One region of the Micromonospora sp. NPDC003241 genome, then DNA from elsewhere that is predicted to be linked to it. Evidence: riboswitches for the same ligand, from Rfam matches in the RefSeq annotation. Region 1 holds a riboswitch; the other holds the start of a gene.

Region 1 (4,418 bases):
CGGTCGCCTCGATCACGGCTGCTCCCGGAACCGCTGCACGATCCGCTCCAGGCCGTCGATCGACAGCGGCGTCGGCGGCTCGGTGAAGTTGAACAGCTGCGTCATGACCTGGCCGTTGCGGACCGCGCTGAGCTGCTGCGCGCCCGGCAGTCCGGTGAGCCCCTGCTCGACGGCGCGGGGGTCGCCGTCGCCGTAGAGCAGGATCAGCACGTCCGGGTTGCGGCCGAGCAGTTCCTCGACGGTGACCTCGAAGACCCGATCCTTGACGTCGCCGAAGACGTTACGGAAACCGGCGGCCTCCAACTGCGGGTGGGCCATGCTGCCGGTGCCGTACGCGTACGTGGTGCCGCCGCCGACGGTCGGGTAGAGCACCGCCGCGGTACGCCCGGACGAGTCGCCCGCCTCGGCCTGGACCTTCGTCATCCGGTCCTTGAGCGCGGTGACCGCAGTCGTCGCCTCGGCCTGGCGGCCGAACACCCGGCCGTACGTCTCCATCTGCCGGTAGATGTCGTCGAAGCTCGGTACGGCGGTGCTCTCCGGGCACATCGCCGGCTCCTCCAACAGCGGGATGTCCACCGCCTCCAGGGTGTCGCGGGAGAGGTTGTCGACCTCGCCGAGGACCAGGTCGGGCTCCTGGCTGATCACCACCTCCTTGGAGATCTGGAGGTGGCCGCTGGTGTCGGTCTTGTCGGTCAGCAGCGGGATCCGGTCCAGCTCGGCCTGGGTCGCCGCGTCGTAGTACTCCTTCGGGTACTGCCCGGCGCGGGCGGTGGCCCGGTCCAGGACGCCGAGCGCGTGCAGGTACGGCACGGCGGCGCTCTTGAGCAGCACGACCCGCTGCGGAGGAGCGTCGAAGGTGACGTCCACGCCGCAGTTGGTCACCGTGACCGGATAGCCGGGACCGGCCTCGGCCGGCCCGTCGGGGGCACCGCCGCAACCGGCGACGAGCAGCACGCACGCGGAGGCGGCGGCGGTGGCGAGGCGGCTTGCCTTCAACATCGGTTCTCCTTGACGGGTGGGCTCTTCAGGCACCGGAGGCGTGCAGGCGGCGGATCAGGACCAGCAAGAAGGGAGCGCCGAGCAGGGAGGTGATGATGCCGATCGGGATCTCCTGCGGCGCCAGCAGCACCCGGGCCAGCACGTCGGCCCAGACCAGCAGGATCGCCCCGAGCAGCGCGGCCACCGGCACCACGCGGACGTGCGGCGCGCCGACGATGCGCCGGGCCAGGTGCGGCACGACCAGGCCGACGAACCCGATGCTGCCGGCGGCGGAGACCAGGATGCCGACGCTGAGCGAGACCAGCACGAGCAGCCGGAGCCGGAACCGGTCCGGCGAGACGCCCAGGGTGTGCGCGGTCTCGTCGCCGATGGCCAGGACGTCGAGTCGCCGCCCGACGACGGTCAGGTAGCCGATGGTGCCGATCAGCACCACCGCGGCGATCAGCAGCAGGGCGTTCCAGCGGGCCAGGCCCAGCGACCCGAGGAGCCAGAACATCACCGACCGGGCGCCCTCGGCGGAGCCGGAGGCGAAGATCAGGAAGCTGGTGGTGGCGTACAGCGCGTACCCGACGGCGACTCCGGCGAGCAGCAGCCGGATGGAGGTGACCCGGCCGCCGCTGCGCGCGATCAGGAAGACCAGCAGCGACGCGCCGAGCGCGCCGACGAACGCGCTGGTGGAGAGCGCGTACTGGCCGAAGCCGGCGCCCGCGCCGAACAGGATCGCGGCGGCCGCGCCGCTGGAGGCGCCGGAGTTGATCCCGAGCAGGTACGGGTCGGCGAGCACGTTGCGGACCATGGCCTGCAACGCCACCCCGCAGACCGCGAGCCCGGCGCCGACCAGCATGCCGAGCAGGACCCGGGGCAGCCGGACCTGCCAGACGATCGCCTGCTGCGGCCCGGTCCAGGTCACCTCGCCGGGCACCCCGACGAGCTGGTGCCCGATGATCCGGGCCACCGTGAGCGGGGGTATGCCGATCGCCCCGGCGCCGACCGCGACCAGCCCGGTCAGGACCAGGCCGGTAGTCAGCGCGAGCAGCCAGAGGCCGGTCCGGCGACGCTGCGCCGCCACGCCGAGCACGTCCGTCCGGCTCGTCGGCAGGGTGGTGACGCTCACCGCACTCCCACGCAAAGTCGTTGTTCTTGCCAAGTCTTTGCAAAAACTAACACCATGATCATGCCAGCGGAAGGCGGATGAGTCGTTGTTCACCCGCCGCTCGACCCGGCGTCGCGGCGCGGACATCACACCGGCGCGACGGTCGTCGGGCGCGATCCGGACGCTAGGATCCGAGACGGTACTGGTTCGCCCCGGCCGTCCGGTCGGAGCGTCGTAAGAGGGAACCCGGTGTGAATCCGGGACTGCCCCGCAGCGGTGAGTGGGAACGACCGCCGTCACACGCACTGGACACCTGTCCGGGAAGCGACGGCCAGTAGGAGACCGGCCCAGCCGGTCGCGCCCACGAGTCCGAAGACCTGCCCGTGCCGCGTGCGCAGCCGCGCACGCCGCCGTCGGCCTCGCGGGAGGGCCAGGGCGAGGCCGGTCGTCGCGCCGTGCCCTCCCCAGCCTTCCCCGGAGCCGTACCGCCGGACCTCGAGGGAAGGGAACCCTGGCGACATGACCACTCCGTTCGGCACGAGCACCGTGCTCGGCTATCCGCGCATCGGTCCGCGTCGTGAACTCAAGACCGCGGTCGAGGGCTACTGGGCCGGCCGCGTCGACGAGCCGACCCTGCGGGCCACCGCCGCACAGGTACGCGAACAGACCTGGCGTACGTTGCACGACGCCGGCCTGTCCGCCGTACCGTCCAACACGTTCTCGCTCTACGACCACGTGCTCGACGCGGCCGTCACGGTCGACGCCGTACCCGACCGGTTCCGCCGGCTGGGCCTCGGCGAGCTGGACACCTACTTCGCCATGGCGCGCGGCACCGCACAGGAACCGCCGCTGGAGATGACGAAGTGGTTCGACACCAACTACCACTACCTGGTGCCCGAGATCGGCCCGGACACCGCCTTCGCCGCCCGTGCCGACAAGCCGCTCACCGAGTACGGGCGGGCCCGGGCGCTCGGCATCACCACCCGTCCGGTCCTGGTCGGCCCGGCGACCCTGCTGCTGCTGTCCAAGCCCACCGCCGACGCGCCCGCCGGGTTCCGCCCGTTCGACCGGCTGGACGACCTGGTCGACGTCTATGCCGAGCTGCTGTCCGCGCTCGCCGACGTCGGCGTGCCGTGGGTGCAGCTCGACGAACCGGCGTACGTCGGCGACCGGTCCGACGCCGAGATCCGCGACCTCGGTGCCGCGTACGCCCGGCTCGGCGGGCTGGCCCACCGCCCCCGCCTGTTCGTCGCCGCCTACTTCGGCGAACTCGGCGACGCGCTGCCCGCGCTGCTGGACACGCCGATCGAGGCGATCGGCCTGGACCTGGTCGCCGGGCCCGGCGACCTGGACCGGCTCGCCGGCCACGGCGCGCTGCCGGGCCGGACCGTGGTCGCCGGGCTGGTCGACGGCCGCAACGTGTGGCGGACCGACCTGCGGGCCGCTGCGGCCGTCGGCGCCACCCTCACCGGGCTTGCCGACACCGTCGCCGTGTCCACCTCCTGCTCGCTGCTGCACGTGCCGGTGGACCTGGCCGCCGAGACCGACCTCGACCCTCGGCTGCGCGAACGGTTGGCGTTCGCCCGGCAGAAGGTGGACGAGGTGGTCGCGCTCGGCCGGGTGCTGCGCGACGGGGTGGGCGAGCTGCCCGCCGCGCCCCCGCCGGTGCCGTGGCAGTGGCGCGACGACGGGGTCCGCGCCCGCCTGGAGGCGCTGCGGCCCGAGCACACCCGACGCGGCCCGTACCCGCAGCGCGCCGACGCCCAACGCCGCCGCCTCGGGCTGCCCACGCTGGCGACCACCACCATCGGGTCGTTCCCGCAGACCGAGGCGCTGCGCCGGGCCCGGGCCGAGCACCGGGCCGGTCGCCTCGACGCGGCCGGTTACGCCGAGCGGATGCGGGCCGAGATCGCCGACGTGGTGGCCGAGCAGGAACGGCTCGGGCTGGACGTGCTGGTGCACGGCGAGCCGGAGCGCAACGACATGGTGCAGTACTTCGCCGAACACCTCGACGGCTTCGCCGCCACCGCCCACGGCTGGGTCCAGTCGTACGGCTCCCGGTGCGTACGCCCGCCGATCCTGTACGGCGACGTGACCCGGCGCGCACCGATCACGGTGACCTGGTCCCGGTATGCCCAGTCACTCACCGACCGCCCGGTCAAGGGCATGCTCACCGGCCCCGTGACCATCCTGGCCTGGTCGTTCGTGCGGGTGGACCAACCGCTGGCGGAGACCGCCCGGCAGGTCGCGCTGGCCCTGCGCGACGAGGCGCGGGATCTGGAGGCGGCGGGCATCCGGATCATCCAGGTCGACGAGCCCGCGCTGC
Region 2 (4,418 bases), on a different contig from region 1:
TGGTGAGCAGCCGCGTGGACCCGCCGCCGTCGGCGATCTCGACCACCCGGTGGGTGATCGGTGCCAGCGGCGTACGGTCGACGGTGACGACGTCTCCGACGGCGACCTCGGACGCGGGGATCTCCCGGACCACCGCCAGCGATCCGGCGGGAATGCTCGGGCTCATCGACCCGGTCTTGAACAGGATGAGCGAGACGTCGAAGAAGAACGCCAGCGGGACGAGGACGACGCAGACCGTCCCGCCGACGGCGAGCAGGGTCAGCACCAGGTCACCGACCCGCGCGAGGAGTCCGCGCCGCCGACGCCCTCGTCCCACCATCCGACCGGTCCTTACGTAGACGTGGCAGTGAATTCCCAGGTGACGACACCGGTGGTGCCCTGGTACGAGTTGCTGGCGCCGGACTGGACGCGTACCTCGAAGCAGAACCGCAACTGCGGCGTCGCGCCGGCCGGCGCGGTGATCGCCGACGACACCGGCGACCCGGGGACCGAGGTGACACCCAGATAGCCGGGCCCGACGATCCACGTCGGCGTACCGGTGAAGGCGGCTGCCGCACAGGTGGTGCTGGTGGTGGCGGTCCGCACCGCGCGGTACTCCAGCGCCGGCAGCAGGGCACCGGCGTTGTTGGACGAACCGGTCAGTGCGACCGTGCCGCCGACGTTCGTCGTGGCGGTGGTGCGGATGTCGAGGTAGGCGTAGAACGAGACCGAGGGGGACATCGCCGTGGCGTTGAACGCCAGCGTCGCGGCGTTCGCCGCCGGGGTGTGACTGGCCCAGCTACTGGACGCGGTCTGCGACTCGGTGCCGAAGACGCTGGCCGCGAAGGACCCGGTGCCGTACTCGCCGTCCGTCCACGCGGCGAGCGTGGAGGTCGTGCCCAGGCCGAGAACCAGGGCACCGGCGAGTACGGCACGGGTCCGGCGGAGCCGTGGTGTCCCGGCCGGCTTTCGACGGTTGACCACGGCCACCACCTATACGGATTCGGCGAGGAGCTGCCAGGTTTCCGTCACCGACGTGCCCTGCACCAGTCCGGAGCCCGCCGTGACGACGAAGCACAGGAACACCGGCGAGCCGGGTGTCGTGGGTGGAGTGCCCTGGGTCAGGTTGAACGACAGCGCGCCGGTCACCGAGTCGAGCGCGGTGCCCTGGGCCACGATCCAGGTCGGAGTCGTGGGCGTCGGGCCGCAGTCGCCGAAGGTCGGCACGGTCGCGATGCCGTAGGTGAGGCCGACGAAGGTGGGCGGCGCGGGGGTGGCCGACGCCACCGTGACGGTCGCGTCGTACGTCGTGGCCGCGGTCAGGCGAACGGCGAACGGGGCCGCGACCACGTCGTCCGGGCTCATGTTGTCGAAGCCGGTGCTGAAGGCCAACGACGCCGCCGTGCCGGCCGTCGGATGCTCGGCGTAGGTCGTGCCGTCCGTGCTGCCTTCCATGCTGAAGCTACCGGCGGTGAACGTGCCCGAGGCGTACTCGGAGTCGTTCCAGGCGGCGAGGGTGATCGTCGCGCCGAGGCCGAGTGCGATCCCTCCGGCCAGGATCGCCTTGAGCTTGCGACGGTTTCCTCGACTGCTCGACTCGCCCGTCGTCATCCCTGTCGCTCCATTCACCTTTGTCCTCCTCGTGCATCCCCGTTGGCGTGCTGTCACGCAGGGACACGATAGAACTCCAATGCGGACAAGTCGGTCATAAAGCCTAAAACTTCACGGAGGTGTATCGACCAGTATCAAGTGAATCGAATTCGAGTCGCGTTGCCGCTAGCATCGCCGGATGGCAACACGGCTCGTACAGATCAACATGAAGGCCCGGGACGACTCCGCGCTGGGCGGTTTCTGGGCGGAGGCCCTCGGCTGGGGGATTTCCAGCGAGGAGCCCGGCGTCACCAACCTCGAACCCGAGGGCGTCGCCTATCCCGACCCGATCGCCGTCTTCGTCGACCTCGTCGTCTCCCCGGAACCCAAGACGGTGAAGAACCGCGTGCACCTCGACCTCGCCACCACCTCGGCGGACCACCACGCCGCGACGGTCGCGCGCCTGAAGGATCTCGGCGCCACCCTCGCCGACGTGGGCCAGGGCGACGTCCCGTGGACGGTCATGGCCGACCCGGAGGGCAACGAGTTCTGCGTCCTGGACCCCCGACCGGCCCACCGGGACGTCGGACCGGTCGCCGCCGTCGTGGTCGACTGTGCGGACCCGCGCGCCATGGCCGACTTCTGGAGCACCGCCATGGACTGGCGTCCGCACGAGGTGACCGACCGCCGAGCGGTCCTGCGCTCCGCTGCGGACGTGGGTCCGTACCTGCAGTTCCTGCGCACCCCCGACGTGAAGACCGGCTGGAACCGGGTCCACCTCGACGTCCGCCCGTACCCCGGTGACGACCCGCAGCGCGAGGCGGCCAGGCTGCGGGCTCTCGGCGCCACCACCGTGGACGTGGGCCGCGACGATCTGCCGTGGACGGTCATGGCCGACCCGGAGGGCAACGAGTTCTGCCTCCTCGCCCCCGGCTGACGCACCCTCGCGCCGTCGGGGTCAGTGGCCCGCCGGCTCCCAGCGGTCCCGGTGCACCGCTGCCCGCCAGGGACGGCGCTGCCGCCAGCCGTGTCGTTCCAGGTCCGGCACCTGCTCCAGGTGGGTGACCGGACCCAGGCACAGCCAGGCCACCGGGCGGACACCCGCCGGGATCCGCAGCAGGTCCCGCACGAACGGTTCCCGGTAGAACGACACCCAGCCCACGCCGAGCCCCTCGGCGGTGGCCGCCAGCCACAGGTTCTGGATGGCCAGGCACACCGAGTACAGGCCGGCGTCGGCGATGGCGTGCCGACCCAGCACCGCCGGCGACCCCCGGTCCGGGTCGTACGTCACCACGACCGACAGGGTCGACTCCCGCACTCCGTCGATCTTGATCCGGCCGAACCGGCGCGCCTCCTCCCCGTCGAGGGTCGCGGCGAAGACGTCCCGCTCCTGCTGCACGTGGCGGTGGAACTCCGCCCGTAGTGCGGGGTCGCTGACCAGGATGAAGTCCCACGGCTGCGACAGGCCGACGCTGGGCGCGGCGTGCGCGGCGGCCAGTACCCGATCGAGGGCCTCGGCCGGAATCGGCGCGCCGGTGAACTGACCGCGGACGTCCCGACGGGCGTGGATGACCTCGTACACTTCGCTGATCATGGGCAGGCTCCCGCTGCGCTCCAGGCCCTGGCCACGGCGCAGGGCAACCAGGCGCGAGGCCGGTCTTCGGACTTCCGGATCGTCACCTCACCGCCCGCCTTCCCAGCCCGGCAGGGCCAGTGGCTGCGCGTGACGCGCGTGGGCGGCAGCTCCCCGGTCACCGCGGCGGGCCCGTGCCGGACTCTCACCGGCTTCCCGATTCTCCCCACCACGGGTGGGGCACCTCGCAACAGTTCGTGCCGCCGAGCACCCTACCGGACACCGTCGTCCGTCGGCGCTGCCGGAAGATCGAGTCACTAGTCTCGCTGTCGTGACCTCCGAGACCACACCCCTGCGGCAGCTCGCCCTGGACCAGCTCCGAAAGCGGACGAGCGAGAAGTGGCGTGCCTACCCGAGCGACGTGCTGCCGATGTTCGTGGCGGAGCTGGACGCGCCGCTGGCCGGGCCGGTCGTCGACGCGATCACCGAGGCCGTCCGGCGCGGTGACACCGGCTACCCCGCCGGCACCGACTACGCCGAGGCGCTCGCCGACTTCGCCCGCGACCGGTGGGACTTCGACGGCATCGCGGTGCAACGCACCACGATGGTCCCGGACGTGATGAGCGGCATCGTCGAGGTCCTCGACGTGATCTGTGGCCCGACCGACGCCGTCGTGGTCAACTGCCCGGTCTACGCGCCGTTCTACCAGGTCGTGGGGCGTACCGGTCGACCCATCGAGGAGGCTCCGCTCGGCGAGGACGGCCGGATCGAGATGGCGGTCCTGGCCGAGGCGTTCCGACGCGCGGCGGAACGTGGCTCCCGGCCCGCGTACCTGCTGTGCAGCCCGCACAACCCGACCGGCACGGTGCACACCGCCGACGAACTCGCCGAGGTCGCCGCGCTGGCGGGCCGCCGTGGTGTCCGTGTGGTGGTCGACGAGATCCATGCGCCGCTGGTGCTGTCCGGGGCCAGGTTCACGCCGTACCTGAGCGTGCCCGGCGCCGAGAACGCCTTCTCGGTCATCTCCGCGTCCAAGGCCTGGAACCTGGCCGGTCTCAAGGCCGCCGTCGCCATCGCCGGACCCGCCGCGGTCGACGATCTCGCCCGCATCCCCGCCTGGGTCAACGAGGGGCCCAGCCACGTCGGTGTGCTGGCCCACGTCGCCGCCCTGCGAGACGGTGTCGGATGGCTCGACGCCCTCCTGGACGACCTCGACGAGAACCGTTGCCTCCTCACCCGGCTGCTGGCCGACCACCTTCCGGCGGTGCGGTACCGG

What was found. Region 1 has a riboswitch for cobalamin ahead of metE (5-methyltetrahydropteroyltriglutamate--homocysteine S-methyltransferase). Riboswitches for the same ligand answer to the same signal wherever they lie in the genome.
Region 2: it holds a riboswitch for cobalamin, as region 1 does, so the genes downstream of both, bluB (5,6-dimethylbenzimidazole synthase) here and metE (5-methyltetrahydropteroyltriglutamate--homocysteine S-methyltransferase) in region 1, are expected to answer to the same signal.

What each region holds. Positions count from the first base shown of each region.
Region 1 covers NZ_JBSFSO010000061.1:29,452-33,869, forward strand. The annotation lists gene ACWDVW_RS29945 (ABC transporter ATP-binding protein) at 1-16, opposite strand, end outside; gene ACWDVW_RS29950 (ABC transporter substrate-binding protein) at 13-999, opposite strand; gene ACWDVW_RS29955 (FecCD family ABC transporter permease) at 1,025-2,113, opposite strand; cobalamin riboswitch at 2,279-2,491, shown strand; gene metE (5-methyltetrahydropteroyltriglutamate--homocysteine S-methyltransferase) at 2,612-4,418, shown strand, end outside.
Region 2 covers NZ_JBSFSO010000007.1:96,361-100,778, reverse strand. The annotation lists gene ACWDVW_RS08345 (signal peptidase I) at 1-319, opposite strand, end outside; gene ACWDVW_RS08340 (SipW-dependent-type signal peptide-containing protein) at 331-963, opposite strand; gene ACWDVW_RS08335 (SipW-dependent-type signal peptide-containing protein) at 973-1,590, opposite strand; gene ACWDVW_RS08330 (VOC family protein) at 1,769-2,506, shown strand; gene bluB (5,6-dimethylbenzimidazole synthase) at 2,528-3,163, opposite strand; cobalamin riboswitch at 3,204-3,405, opposite strand; gene ACWDVW_RS08320 (MalY/PatB family protein) at 3,474-4,418, shown strand, end outside.